2 regions of the Clostridium acetobutylicum ATCC 824 genome follow, and region 2 is predicted to be linked to the other one. Evidence: a T-box and tRNA genes for the amino acid it is inferred to sense, from the RefSeq annotation. Region 2 holds a T-box; the other holds one or more tRNA genes.
What was found. A T-box is a leader RNA that pairs with one kind of tRNA and senses whether it is charged. The one in region 2 lies ahead of pheS (phenylalanine--tRNA ligase subunit alpha), so its partner is inferred to be a tRNA-Phe.
Positions count from the first base shown of each region.

Region 1 (7,786 bases), 1.8 Mb from region 2:
GGCTTTTTCAGATGAAACAATTACTCCTTATGCTCATAATATAATTATGAAGTCCTCAAAAGCATTAGCTCTTACAGCTCTTGATTTAATAGAAAATAACAGTCTTTTATTCGAAGCAAAAAGTGAACTAAATCATAAATAAGAACTTACTCATTGAATTTATGACTTCTCAGCAGTTATAATATATCTATAACTATAATTGAATTAAAGAAGGGAGGCACTGTACAAATAATATTTAAAACTTTGTACAGGACCAATAAACATGATATCCATTTATAAAAGCGTCGATTTCAATAATCCATCAAAGCTTGAAAGACTTGAAAACGTAGAACCAGGCTGTTGGATAAACGTAACAGCACCAACTAAACAAGAGTTAATGCTTATACAGAAAAAAACAAATGTTCCAATGGATTTTCTAAACGCCGCAATGGATGATGAGGAGACTTCTAGATTAGAAATAGAAGATAATAACATTTTAATTATTGTTGATATACCTTTTACTGAAATGGAAGACAACTCTTTATCCTATGATACTTATCCCCTTGCTATAATACACACTGAAAAAGAAATAATAACAATCTGCCTTAAGAATAGTAAAGTATTATCTGATTTTATAGAGGGAAAAGTTAAAACTTTCTTTACCTTTAAACGTTCAAGATTTATATTACAAATATTGTATAAGGTAGCAACCTATTATCTCTTATATCTTAGACAAATTGACAAGAAAAGTCTTATGGTAGAAAAGCATCTTCATAAATCTTTAAAGAATAAAGAACTCATACAGCTTTTATCACTTGAAAAATCACTTGTGTATTTTTCAACCTCACTTAAATCAAATGAAATTACTCTAGAGAAAATGCTTAAATTAGAAGTAATGCAAAAATATACTGATGATCAAGATGTACTTGAGGATGTAATTATTGAAAACAAACAGGCTATTGAAATGGCAAGTATATATAGTGATATACTAAGTGGCACTATGGATGCCTTTGCTTCAATAATATCAAACAACCTAAATGTAGTAATAAAATTTTTAACATCAGTAACAATAATTTTATCTATACCTACAATGATTTCTAATCTATTCGCCATGAACATAGCTGGAATTCCTCTAGCAACTTATAGATATGGCTTTTGGGTGATATGCGGCCTTATGGCAATAATATCAGGTATAACAGGTATATTCTTATATAAAAAGAATACTTTTTAAACTAAGAGGGTGATAATTTTGTTAGGTAAGAAACTTAAAACTGGAGATACCATAGGAATTATATCTCCATCAAGTCCTGAAAATCCTAAATCTATTGAAAAAGCTATTAATTTTTTTGAAAATCGTGGTTTTAAAATAAAGCTTGGCAAACACGTTTATGATAAGCGTGGCTACCTTGCTGGTGAAGATAAAGATAGAGCAAATGATATTATGGACATGTTTAAAGATGATACTGTTGATATGATTTTATGTGTACGAGGCGGATACGGTTCCATGAGAACCTTACCATATATAGATTTCGAAGTTATACGAAACAATCCTAAAATATTTGTGGGCTTTAGTGACATAACCTCATTTTTAAACACTTTCTATTCTAAATCTGGCCTTGTAACCTTTCATGGTCCTATGTTTACTTCTAACTTCGATGATAAATATACTATTGATTCGTTCTTTAACACACTAATGAACGGAGACGTCCCTTATAGAATATTGAATCCTAGTAGCATTGAATTAAGTTGTGCTGTAGAAGGCGAGGCTAAAGGACACTTGGTTGGAGGCAACCTATCGCTAATAAGCAACACCTTAGGAACTCCTTACGAAATTGATTTTAAAAACAATATTTTATTTATAGAAGACGTTCATGAAGAACCTTATGCTATAGATAGAATGCTAACTCATATTGAGCTTTCTGGAAAACTTAAGACTTGTAGTGGTTTTATATTAGGTCAATTCAAAAATTGCACTTTACCTCACTATGAGAGAAGTTTAACTCTTGAAGAGGTTTTTAAGGACAAAATCTTCAGCTTAAATAAACCTACTTTAACACACTTTATGAGTGGACATGATTATCCAAAATTAACTTTACCAATAGGTGTTCCCATATACATGAACTCAACTCAGAAGGTATTACAAATAACTCATCCTGTTGTATCAAAATAAAAATTATAGAAAAACCAGTTTCTAATGTTGAGCTGGTTTCCCTATATTTATTAATTTACTATATTTGTCTTATACCATATTTTTAACGATTTCAACACTTCTTTGTTACAATAAACCAATTATATCTTTAATCCCCAGGTTAAATATAAAGCTTTATCCCCAACACTAGTTTTTTTAATATAGCTCTCTTTCATACCATGACAAGTATAAACGACCTTACGTAAATCACCTCCATTACATTTTTAACCATAAAATTTCTCAATACTCAATTAGTTGATATTAAAAAAACCATAATCGAAAGAAATAAAATACTATGAAACAATATATGTATTTTGTTTCATAGTATTTTGCATATTTTTAGGTATATGCTTTATTTCTAGACAATACTATGGTAAGTGATTTTATTATGCATGCAAAATATAATGAAACGTTTTTTTATAATTTCATAACAAAATAATATCATATAATAATGCAGTATTTTAAACATATTTCAACAAAAGTATATTAAAAATATATTTTTACTATCTGTTGGAAAATTAAAGTATAAGTGATATAATAAATACTAATATGAAACAAAATACATATATTGTTTCATTTTTTATGTGTTAATATGTAGTTTTAATGCATATTAATTACATTACTTTTATTATTGATGCTATATTATTTCTAATATATGCCACTTATTACATTCTTTTTACATATACTACTTGTTTTTTACTTCTTTTTCTTCTATAAAAATACAATTTACACGAAATAAAAAAATTAAATTACATATACAAATTTAATTTTTTTATAGATATTATTGTAAAGAACGCTCACTCTAATTTTCTATGTTAAGGTTGTTATTTACGTAAATAGATCTTTCATAATCTCTTCTATTTCTCTTTTTCTTTTAATAGTTTCTTCGAAATTAATCGTAATGCTACCATCATCATTGAAATTTAAAACAGTACCCTCTTTTGCATTCTGAGGAATCCTTTTTCTTAGAATATTGATTATTTTTCTATCTTGCTTTTCACAAACAGCAAATTCGTCCTCAAATCTATCTATGACAGCTTTAATAAAAATCACTTCCTAACATTTTCGAGTATTTTCATTACCATACCGATTCTATTAAATGGTGTAACAATATATATACCATCTACATAGTTCCTAATTTTAGCTATAAGTTCCCTAGCTAAATTTACTCCCACTTCTTCTGCCTCTTGTCTTGTCATATCCACACTAAATCTCTCAATATATTCTTTAGGTATATCAACTCCGAAGAGCTCGTTATTTATAAACTGAATATTTCTATAACTTACTATAGGGAGAACTCCTCCTATAATTTTTATATTTCTATCTTTCTTAAGCTTAGCTAAGAACTCAATAGTCTCTTCTTTAAATATAGGTTGAGTTAGAAAAAATGTACCTCCATTTTCTACTTTCTTTAGCATCCTTGTTACTTCAACTTCCTTATTCAATACATTCAAATTAAGTGCTCCACCTATACTTATCTTATCTTCCTTAAATGTTTCTTTATTCATTTCACTTATAAGATTCATAAGCTTATATGAATTTAAATTAAAAACACTTTTAGTATTAACCTTATCAATTCCCGTAACTGGATCTCCAGTTATAGCAAGTATATTCCTTATTCCTTCTATGTGTGCTGCAAGTAAACTTGACCTTATTGCATTTACATTCTTATCTCTACAACATATATGCGGCATAACTTCTATTCCTAGTTCTCTTTTAATTTTAGATGCAATCATTACTGAATCCACTCTAACTTTTGACATTGGTGAATCTGCAATGGTTACAAGATCTATGTTATTTTGCTTGCATACCTTAGCTGCATACATAATCTTATCTATATTTGTATCAAATGGAGGGTCTAATTCAACAACTATAGGAAATTCACCTTTATCTAATTTTTCAGTAAAACTATTCTTCTTTTTATAATTATTTATACCCTTATTTTTTTTTATTTCTATTTCTTCTATGTTAATTAGATTTTCTTTTAAATTACTTACCATTTTTTCTATATGTTTTGGTGTAGTTCCACAGCATCCCCCTACTATTTTAACTCCTCTGTTTTTAATCATTGACATTTTATCTGCAAAATAATCAGGATTGTCTACATATACCATGCGTTCATTAATTATTTCAGGATATCCTGCATTAGGAAGTGTCGATATTATATCTCCATATATATCTAATCCCTTTATTATATTATATAAATGTGCTGGCCCAGATCCACAATTAAATCCATATGCATCTATACTCCCAATAGCTTTTATCTTATTTACAATACTATTTACACTAATACCCTCTCTTGTAAAACCATCTTGCATAATTGCAAACTGAGCCAAGATAAATGCATTCTTGTTCTTTCTCTTTATATATTGAAAAACCTCTTTCAAACAATCTATACTACTTAATGTTTCAAATACAAAAATATCTGCTCCCAAATTCATAAAAATATCTACTACAAATTTATATTCTTCTATTATGTACTCCACTGGTTTCTCTATTTCAAATTTGTTAATAGGTCCTATATCTGCAGCTATAAAAATCTCCTTACCTTCTGCTGCCTTTCTAGCTATCATATACCCTTTAGTTATTATATTTTCTAATTCTGTCTTCGATATATCCATAGTTAAAGTATTTGCTGAAAATGTATTTGTTCTAATAAGTTTAGCTCCCGACTTTATATACTCTTTATGGATATTAAGTATTACTTCTGGATTAGTTAAATTAGCAAATTCACAAAAATTATTATAATCTCCAGTGGTTTTAGAATAATATGTTCCCATTGCCCCATCCGTAACTAAAACATTATTTTTTATATATTCACGTATCACTGTATTCACCATCCACACCTATAAATTATATTACTTATATTCTAACATACAGTTCAATCTTTTTATACTTCATTATATTATTTACATAAAATAAAAGTGGTTTACATATACAACTTATAGAATAAGTTATATATGTAAACCACTTTAAAACCATTTATATAATTGGAGGCGCCACCCAGATTTGAACTGGGGATAAAGGTTTTGCAGACCTCTGCCTTACCACTTGGCTATAGCGCCAAAACTAAATAATGGTGGCCAGACCAGGAATCGAACCAGGGACACGAGGATTTTCAGTCCTCTGCTCTACCGACTGAGCTATCTGGCCAAACATTACCCGGCAATGACCTACTGTCCCACAGGGCTGCCCCTGCAGTACCATCGGCGCTTTGGTTCTTAACCTTCGTGTTCGGTATGGGAACGGGTGTTACAACCAAGCTATGGTCACCGGATTAATTTATTTAGTTTTCGAAAGTACTTTGTACTTTCAAAATTGCATAGTAATCTTAATATATTTACTTTTATATTGGTCAAGCCCTCGACCTATTAGTATCAGTCAGCTTAAAATGTTACCATTCTTACACCTCTGACCTATCACCTGTTGTTCTTACAGGGGTCTTACTAACTTATGTTATGGGAAATCTAATCTTGAGGTGGGCTTCACGCTTAGATGCCTTCAGCGTTTATCCCTTCCCGACATAGCTACCCAGCCGTGCCTTTGGTAAGACAACTGGTACACCAGAGGTCAGTCCATCCCGGTCCTCTCGTACTAAGGACAGCTCCTCTCAAATTTCCTTCGCCCGCGACGGATAGGGACCGAACTGTCTCACGACGTTCTGAACCCAGCTCGCGTGCCGCTTTAATGGGCGAACAGCCCAACCCTTGGGACCTACTTCAGCCCCAGGATGCGACGAGCCGACATCGAGGTGCCAAACCTCCCCGTCGATGTGGACTCTTGGGGGAGATCAGCCTGTTATCCCCGAGGTAGCTTTTATCCGTTGAGCGATGACCCTCCCACGAGGTGTCACCGGATCACTAAGCCCGACTTTCGTCTCTGCTCCACTTGTTTGTGTCGCAGTCAGGCTCCCTTCTGCCTTTGCACTCTACGCGCGGTTTCCAACCGCGCTGAGGGAACCTTTGGGCGCCTCCGTTACTTTTTAGGAGGCGACCGCCCCAGTCAAACTGCCCTCCTAGCTATGTCCCGTGACCAGTTTCATGGCCTCCGGTTAGAACCCCAGTACTGTCAGGGTGGTATCCCAAAGACGACTCCACAATCCCTGACGGAACTGCTTCCAAGTCTCCCACCTATTCTGTACAGACAATACCGAGATTCAATGCTAAGATACAGTAAAGCTCTACGGGGTCTTTCCGTCCAATCGCGGGTAGCAAGCATCTTCACTTGCACTACAATTTCGCCGGATTTGCTGTTGAGACAGTGCCCAAATCATTACGCCATTCGTGCGGGTCGGAACTTACCCGACAAGGAATTTCGCTACCTTAGGACCGTTATAGTTACGGCCGCCGTTTACTGGGGCTTAAGTTCATGCCTTCGCTTGCGCTAAGCATTCCCCTTAACCTTCCAGCACCGGGCAGGCGTCAGCTCCTATACTTCAGCTTTCGCTTTAGCAGAAACCTGTGTTTTTGATAAACAGTTGCTTGGGCCTATTCTCTGCGACCTACTCTCGTAGGCACCCCTTCTCCCGAAGTTACGGGGTCAATTTGCCGAGTTCCTTAACAGCAATTCTTCCGATGGTCTTAGGATTCTCTCCTCACCTACCTGTGTCGGTTTGCGGTACGGGCACAGAACTCCTGGATAGAGACTTTTCTTGGCAGCATGAAATCAGATATTTCGGTAGTAAACTACCTCACCATTACACCCCAGACTTAACGAAAGACGGATTTTCCTATCTTTCATCCTCAGTGCTTAGGCGTACTTCCAATAACGTACGCATATCCTATCCTCCTGCGTCATCCCATTTCTCATAACGTTACTCTGCGGTATCGGAATATCAACCGATTGTCCATCACCTACGCCTTTCGGCCTCGGCTTAGGTCCCGACTTACCCTGGGCGGACAAACCTTCCCCAGGAAACCTTAGGTTTTCGACCACTAAGATTCTCACTTAGTTCTCGCTACTTATGCCAGCATACTCTCTCCTGTACAGTCCACCGCTCCTTTCGGTACGACTTCAGCCCATACAGGATGCTCCTCTACCACTTGTACGAAGTACAAGTTCACAGCTTCGGTGTTAGATTTTAGCCCCGGACATTTTCGGCGCAGGATCTCTTGACTAGTGAGCTATTACGCACTCTTTTAATGTATGGCTGCTTCTGAGCCAACATCCTAGTTGTCTTAGAAATCCCACATCCTTTACCACTTAATCTATACTTTGGGACCTTAGCTGGTGATCTGGGCTGTTTCCCTTTTGACTACGGATCTTATCATTCGCAGTCTGACTACCATGATTCAAGTATCCAGCATTCGGAGTTTGATAAAGTTCGGTAACTGTTGTCAGCCCCTACCTCATTCAGTGCTCTACCTCCGGTACTCATTCATGGCGCTAGCCCTAAAGCTATTTCGAGGAGAACCAGCTATATCCGAGTTCGATTGGAATTTCTCCCCTATCCACAGCTCATCCCATGGTTTTTCAACACCATTGTGGTTCGGGCCTCCACGGAATTTTACTTCCGCTTCACCCTGGCCATGGATAGGTCACCCGGTTTCGGGTCTACAGCATGCAACTATACGCCCTATTCAGACTTGGTTTCCCTTCGGCTGCGCACCTTAAGTGCTT
Region 1 covers NC_003030.1:343,645-351,430, reverse strand. Annotated here, with positions in the region: gene CA_RS01705 (M20 family metallopeptidase) at 1-142, shown strand, start outside; gene CA_RS01700 (magnesium transporter CorA family protein) at 263-1,210, shown strand; gene CA_RS01695 (S66 peptidase family protein) at 1,229-2,149, shown strand; gene CA_RS01690 (DUF3006 domain-containing protein) at 2,996-3,220, opposite strand; gene CA_RS01685 (bifunctional homocysteine S-methyltransferase/methylenetetrahydrofolate reductase) at 3,217-5,007, opposite strand; tRNA gene CA_RS01680 (tRNA-Cys) at 5,159-5,232, opposite strand; tRNA gene CA_RS01675 (tRNA-Phe) at 5,245-5,320, opposite strand; rRNA gene rrf (5S ribosomal RNA) at 5,328-5,444, opposite strand; rRNA gene CA_RS01665 (23S ribosomal RNA) at 5,519-7,786, opposite strand, start outside.
Region 1: it encodes a tRNA-Phe, which carries the amino acid that the T-box ahead of pheS (phenylalanine--tRNA ligase subunit alpha) is inferred to sense. The anticodon was not compared.

Region 2 (7,786 bases):
CAGTAAATGCACGTAAAAATCATAGAAAGGTTTTAAAACTTGCTAAAGGTTATTATGGTGGAAAAAGTAAGTTATTTAAAACAGCAAATGAATCAGTAATAAGAGCACTTAGAAATGCTTATGTTGGAAGAAGATTAAGAAAAAGAGATTTTAGAAAGCTTTGGATAGCAAGAATAAACGCAGCAACAAGAATAAATGGTCTTTCATATTCTAAATTTATAAATGGAATAAAATTAGCAGGAATTGATATGAATAGAAAGATGCTTTCTGAAATTGCTATAAATGATCCTAAAGCGTTCTCAGAATTAGTTGAAGTAGCAAAAAAACAAATTAACGCATAGTACTTATTTAATGCAGCCACTTGTGGCTGCATTAATTTTATAAAAAAGAAGGAAGATAAATTGGATACAGTAATAAAAAGTAAGGAAAACTCTATTATAAAAGAAGTAAAGAAGTTGAATGAAAAAAAGCATAGAGATTTAAAGAAAAGTTTTATTGTAGAGGGCTTAAGGTTTGTGAGAGAAGCTCTTGAATCTGATTTTAAAATACAATATTTGTTTGTTTCTGAGAAAAACTACGATAAATTTATTTTAAAAGAGCTTAAAGAGCTAATAAAAAAGGAATTTCAGGTGATTAAGGTTACTGAAAGCATACTGAAAGATATATGTAATACACAAACACCTCAAGGTATAGTGGCAGTAGTGCAATATAAGGAAGTAGCTTGGAAATTAACTAAAGGATTTTATATGCTTGTAGATAAGGTTCAAGATCCTGGGAATATGGGAACAATAATAAGAACTGCAAATGCAGCAGGAGCTTTAGGAGTTATAATTACAAAGGGAACAGTTGATATTTATAACAACAAAACACTTAGGGCTACCATGGGATCTATATTTAAAATACCCATAATATTTGAGGATGATAATTTTTCAAAGATAAAGGAACTTAAGAAAAACGGATTTAAGATTATTGCAAGCTCACTTGATACAGAACATAATTTTTATGATGTTTCACTTAATGAAAAACTTATTATTGCAGTTGGAAATGAAGGAAATGGAATAAGTGATAAAATAGTAGATATAAGTGACACTAAGGTTAAAATACCTATGCCAGGAAACGTGGAATCCCTTAATGTTGGAGTGGCGGCTGCTATTATGATGTTTGAATATGTTAGGAAAATGATGTAGGTTTTATTAAAAATTTTCATAAAGTATTGAAAAAAGATTTTTATATGTTATAATAAAAGTCAATATTAATAATAAAAACATTGAAAGAGAGAGTAAATATAATGAGACTTTAAGAGAGAAAAGGTTAATGGCTGGAAGCCTTTTTAAGTTTGAGTTATATTGAAGTTCACTCTGGAGTTCCATTTGCGAAATGTGAGTCTTACAAATTAGTAAATGGCGGTTACATATCGTTAAAATTTTGAGTGGGTTATCCAATTTGGGTGGTACCGCGGAAATTCTCCGTCCCTTTTATTAGGGGCGGTTTTTATTTTATATAAATGGAAAGGAGTTTACAAATTCAATGAAAGAGAAACTTGAAGCTATAAAAGAGAAAGCCTTAAATGAATTAAAAAGTGCAGTAGACAAAAAGAATATTGAAGAAATAAGAGTAAAATATCTTGGAAAAAAAGGTGAGCTTACTCAAATATTAAGAGGTATGGGGGCTCTATCTTCAGAGGAAAGACCAATCATAGGAAAACTTGCTAATGAAGTTAGAAGTAAGCTTGAAAGCCTTATTGTAGAAGCTAGTGAAAAAATAAAGGATGCAGAAAAAAAGACTAGACTTGAGAGTGAGATTATAGATATCTCTATGCCTGGAAAAAGGCAAACTATAGGTCACAGACATCCAACCTACTTAACATTAAATAAAGTTGAAAATATATTTAGAGATATGGGTTTTGTAATCGAGGAAGGACCTGAGGTTGAGTATGATAAGTACAATTTTGAAATGCTCAATATACCTAAAAATCATCCGGCGAGAGGAGAACAGGATACCTTTTACATAAATGATAATGTGGTATTAAGAACTCAAACTTCACCAGTTCAAGTTAGAACTATGCTTAATCAAAAGCCTCCTATAAAAATGATTTCTCCAGGAAAAGTGTATAGATCAGATGCAGCAGATGCAACACATTCACCTATATTTTATCAAGTTGAAGGCCTTGTTGTGGATAAGGGAATAACTTTTGCTGATTTGAAGGGGACACTTGAAACCTTTGCTAAGAAAATGTTTGGAGAAAATGTAAAAATGAAGTTTAGACCACACCATTTTCCTTTCACAGAACCTTCAGCAGAGTCAGATGTAACGTGTTTTGCATGTGGAGGAGAAGGCTGCAGAGTTTGTAAAGGGGAAGGTTGGATAGAACTTTGGGGTTGTGGTATGGTTCATCCCAATGTTTTAAGAAACTGTGGTATAGATCCTGAAGTTTATAGTGGATTTGCTTTCGGTATGGGACTTGATAGAATAGTTATGCTTAACTATGGAATAGATGATATAAGACAGCTGTACGAAAGTGATATGAGATTTTTAAAACAATTTTAGTATTTTGTTAGGAGGATAAAAATGAAAGTACCTGTTAAATGGTTAAAGGATTATGTTGATTTTGATATAAATGCTAAAGAACTTGGAGATAGACTTACTCTTTCAGGTTCTAAGGTTGAGGAAATAATAACGAGTGGGGACGAAATAACAAATGTGGTTACTGGAAAAATATTAAAGATAGATCCTCATCCTGATGCAGAAAAACTTGTGATTTGCAGTGTGGATGTTGGCAAAAATGAGCCTATTCAGATAGTGACTGGAGCTCAAAATATGAAAGAAAATGATATTGTTCCAGTTGCACTTCATGGTTCGACTCTTCCTGGGGGCGTGAAAATAAAAAAAGGTAAGCTTAGAGGAGTAGTTTCCAATGGCATGATGTGCGCTAAAGAAGAACTTGGGATAGCAGATGAAGAACACGTTCATGGACTTATGATATTAGATGAGAATACTCCTATAGGAAAAGATATAAAGGAAGTTTTAGGACTTGATAATCCTGTTATAGATTTTGAAATAACATCAAATAGACCGGACTGCTTAAGTGTAATTGGAATAGCTAGAGAAACAGCAGCTACAATTAATACAAAGTATAGAAATGTAAAGATAGATTTTTCTGAAACAAAGGGAAGAAATATAAAGGAAGAGCTAGAGGTTGAAGTTAAAGATAAGTTATGTAGAAGATACATGGCTAGAGTAATTAAAAATGTTAAAATAGAAGACTCTCCTGCATGGATGCAAGAAAGATTGATGCTTGCAGGTGTGAGACCAATAAATAATATAGTTGATATAACAAATTTTGTTATGCTTGAAGTAGGTCAGCCAATGCATGCTTTTGATAAAAAAATGATAACTTCAAATAAAATAGTTATAGAAAGAGCAAAGGATGGAGAAAAATTTACTACTCTTGATTCTGAAGAGAGAAGCTTGGATTCAAATGTTCTTATGATAAAAGATGGAGATAAGAATTGTGCTATAGCAGGAATAATGGGTGGACTTGATTCAGAAGTTGCAGAGAACACTCATGAGATAATATTCGAATCTGCTAATTTTGATGGAACCAATATAAGAGTCTCCTCACAAAAGTTAGCCTTAAGAACAGAAGCTTCAGGAAGATATGAAAAAGATTTGGATCCTAATCTCGCTGAGATCGCACTTAATAGAGCTTGTACGCTTATTCAGGAATTAAATGCTGGAGAAATTGTAGAAGGCGTAATTGATATATATCCTGTTAAAAGTGAACCTAACATAGTAGAGGTTGATTACAATTGGATAAACAATTTCCTTGGAATTAAAATAAGTAAGGAGGAAATGAAGGAGTATCTTGATAGGTTAGAATTAACTACAGAAATAAAGGGAGACAAATTAGAAGTTTTTTCTCCAACTTTTAGATGTGATATAAATATAAAAGAAGATGTAGCGGAAGAGGTTGCCAGAATTTATGGATATAACAAGGTTCCTTCAACTACAGTCAAATCTCAAAGTATAAGAACTGGAAAAAGCAAAATTCAGCAAATAAAAGATGTAGTTACTGACATTTTAATTTCTAGTGGCTTGAATGAGTCTATAAACTACTCATTTGTAAGTCCTAAAATATTTGATAAAATACTGGTTCCTGAAGATAGTGAACTTAGAAATGTTGTTAAGATAAGAAATCCTTTGGGTGAAGATTTTAGTGTTATGAGAACTACAACTCTTCATTCCATGATGGAATCTCTTGCAAGAAATTATTCTCATAACAATGAGCTTGCAAAATTATTTGAAATTGGAAAAGTATATATTCCTTCAGAAAATGAAGGAGAGATTCCTAAAGAGAGAAATGTTATAACAATAGGTATGTATGGAAATGTAGACTATTTTGATTTAAAGGGTGTTGTGGAGAATTTAGTGGAGATTTTAGGAGTCAACAAGATTTCATATGCTCGTGAAAGCGAAAATCCTACTTTTCATCCAGGAAAAACAGCAGTTATAAAAATAAAAAATACTGTTTTAGGAACTTTAGGAGAAGTTCATCCTGATGTATGCGAAAACTATGAAGTGGAAGAAAGATGCTATGTAGCAGAAATAGATTTAGATTTATTACTTGAAAATGTATCATTAAGTAGAAAGTATAAAGCTCTTCCAAAATTCCCAACGGTAACGAGGGATATTTCAGTATTAGTTGATGAGGATATACTTGTCCAAGAAATTGAGAATGTTATAAAAAGACAAGGAGGAACTATACTGGAGTCCTTAAACTTATTTGATGTTTATAAGGGAAAACAGGTTCCTCAAGGTAAAAAGAGCGTGTCATATGCACTTACCTATAGGGATGAAAACAAAACACTAACAGATAAAGATGTAGAAAAGATTCAAAATAAGGTTATAAAGACTCTTGAGCACGTTTTAGGTGCAGAGCTTAGATAATTATTCTATAGCTTTTAAAATTTATCATATGGGGTTTCTAATTATAAAATCAAAGATATCTTAATTTAATAATTATAAGTGATATAACTTTGAGGTTGAGTTAGAAACCTTATATGTGTTAAAATATATCTAAAGTATATTGGTCAAATATCATATAAAGAACAAATAGACAATGTACACATAAAACTAAGAGGGTGTTTATATGAATATAATTACCATAACAATAAACGGCATGGAATATAATCTAAAGGGAGAAGAAAAAGAGGAGTACCTTAGAACCATTGGAAATTATGTGGATAAGAAAATTAAGAATATCTTGGAAAATAATGAAAGGCTCAGTACATCTGATGCATCTATATTAACTGCTATTAATGTTACTGATGATATGTTTAAGCTTGGCAGCGAAAATGAAAAGTTGGCAGATAGTATAGAACTCATGGAGAAAAAAATAGCGTCCTTTGAGGAAGTTGAGAGGAAGCTTAAATCTGAGATAGAAAATGCAAATATCAGAAATGAGGAACTCTTAAAGAAAATAGAAGAATTAAAAAATAATAATTCAAGTGATGAAATCTCTGTTTTGAAGAGTCAAATTAATAATCTTATAAATGAAAATCTTCAGGTTAAAGAAGAAAGTAAAAGGCATTTGCAAAACGAGGACAAGTACAAGAAGGAAAATAAAGAATTAAGATTTAATATACATACATTGAAGTACAAAATAATAGATTTAGAAAATAAATTTCTAGAGAATCAAATTCATTTAGCTAAAGCGAAAAAAGAAGTAGTTGAGGTACTAAATAACAATACTAAAACAAAGCATAAAAAGTAAAAATCTCATTCAGTAATGAATGGGATTTTTACTTTTTATAATATAATCATATAAAGAGTCATAAAATATTGTAAGTAATATTTTAGGAGATTGATTTATGATATATCTTGATAATGCAGCAACAACATTTCCTAAACCAGATGAGGTTTATAATGAGGTTTTGGATTGCATGAAAAATTATGCCGCTAATCCGGGAAGAGGTTCTTATGATATGGCAATAAAGGCATCTCATAAGGTGACAGAAACTAGGGAAATAATAGCTAAATTATTTAATATTTCAGATTTGTTTAATGTGATATTTACTTGTAGTGCGACAGAAGCACTAAATATAGGAATAAAAGGCTTACTTAAGAGAAAAAATCATGTTATAACCACATGCATGGAACATAATTCAGTATTAAGACCTATAAGCCATTTGAAGAAAAAGGGAGTAGAGTGCAGTATAGTAAGAGCAGATCAATATGGGTTTATAAGTCCTAAAGAAATCGAAAAGTTGATTAGAAGTGATACAAAACTAATTGTAGTAAATCATGTATCAAATGTAACAGGAACTATTCAGAATATAGATGAAATAGGAGAAATAGCACATAAGAATGGAGTATGCTTTATGGTTGATGCTGCTCAAAGTGCTGGTGTTCTAAATATTGACGTTGAAAAAAGCCATATAGATATGTTAGCATTTCCAGGGCACAAGGGGCTTATGGGGCCACAAGGAACAGGAGGACTTTTTATAAGAGAAGGAATAAAACTTACAGAGTTTAAGAGTGGAGGTACAGGAAGCAATTCATTTTCAGTTGATCAGCCTGAATTTTTGCCAGACAGGTTCGAAAGTGGAACTCTAAATACTCCAGGGATTTCTGGATTAAATGCTGGAATAAAATTTATAAATAGTATCGGCTTAAAAAATATAGAGAAGCATGAGATGGAACTAACTGAATATCTTATAAGGAATTTGAAAAATAAAGATTATGTTAAGATTTATGGACATGAATTACAAAATAGAGGTGCTGTAGTTTCGTTTAATATAGATGGAATTGACAGTTCAGATGTAGCTGCAATTTTAAATGTAAAAGGTATTTGTGTTAGAAATGGATATCATTGCGCTCCATTAGTTCATGAAATTATTGGAACTAAAAATAGGGGTACTGTAAGGGTTAGTCCTGGATATTTTAACACCATAGAGGACATAGACAAATTAATAGAAGCTGTAGTTGAAATAAATAAAGGGAAAATATGAAAGTGATTTTATGAGGTGGAAATATGGATGAGCTTGAAAAATGGGTAAAAGGTTATTCTGAAAAAAAAGGAGTAAGCTACCAAGAAACTATAATTAAAGCTTTAAAATTCTATAGAAAATTCGTAGAGGATGGGAAAGTAGAATATTATGATTTAGGAAAGAAGTTGAATGAATTTATTAAAGAGAATCATATTATTTTATCTAGCGTGGATGATAATATTGATAAGGCTATAGAGACTCATAGAAAAGAGTCATTTTCAGTTGACATAGTTCAGGAAGTTGATAAAAAGGAAAAGTATCTAAAAAGTATGGACAATATAAGTTCAAGTCTTATAAACATAATATTAAGTGATAAAACAATAATATTAAGAATGTATGAGGATGCTATAGAGCTTGCATCTAGTATAGTTAGTTTTGAAAATTTAGGCACTGTAGATGCTAAGTATGTTTTTGTACATTATATTAAAGTAAATCCAAGTTATAAAAAAGCATATCAAATTATAGAAAAGGGCATAGCTGACGTGGCTAGAAAGTTTGGTGCACGTAGGATAGACAGAGTGGTTGCCGATACAGCAGTTAACGGCTTTAAAAACATTGGATATAATGAGCTTTATAGAAATTACTATTTGAAAATTAATATTGATAAAAGAAATTATAATTTTAGTGAATATGAAAAGTCATCGAGACACCATATTAGCAGTAGATATACAGCTGTCTTTAGAATGTATCCTGAAGGGTTTGAAGAAAAAGCGGCTATGAATAAACTTTACAAATTT
Region 2 covers NC_003030.1:2,462,829-2,470,614, reverse strand. Annotated here, with positions in the region: gene rplT (50S ribosomal protein L20) at 1-341, shown strand, start outside; gene CA_RS12085 (TrmH family RNA methyltransferase) at 402-1,187, shown strand; T-box leader at 1,259-1,477, shown strand; gene pheS (phenylalanine--tRNA ligase subunit alpha) at 1,528-2,547, shown strand; gene pheT (phenylalanine--tRNA ligase subunit beta) at 2,569-4,947, shown strand; gene zapA (cell division protein ZapA) at 5,150-5,773, shown strand; gene CA_RS12065 (aminotransferase class V-fold PLP-dependent enzyme) at 5,871-7,010, shown strand; gene CA_RS12060 (hypothetical protein) at 7,034-7,786, shown strand, end outside.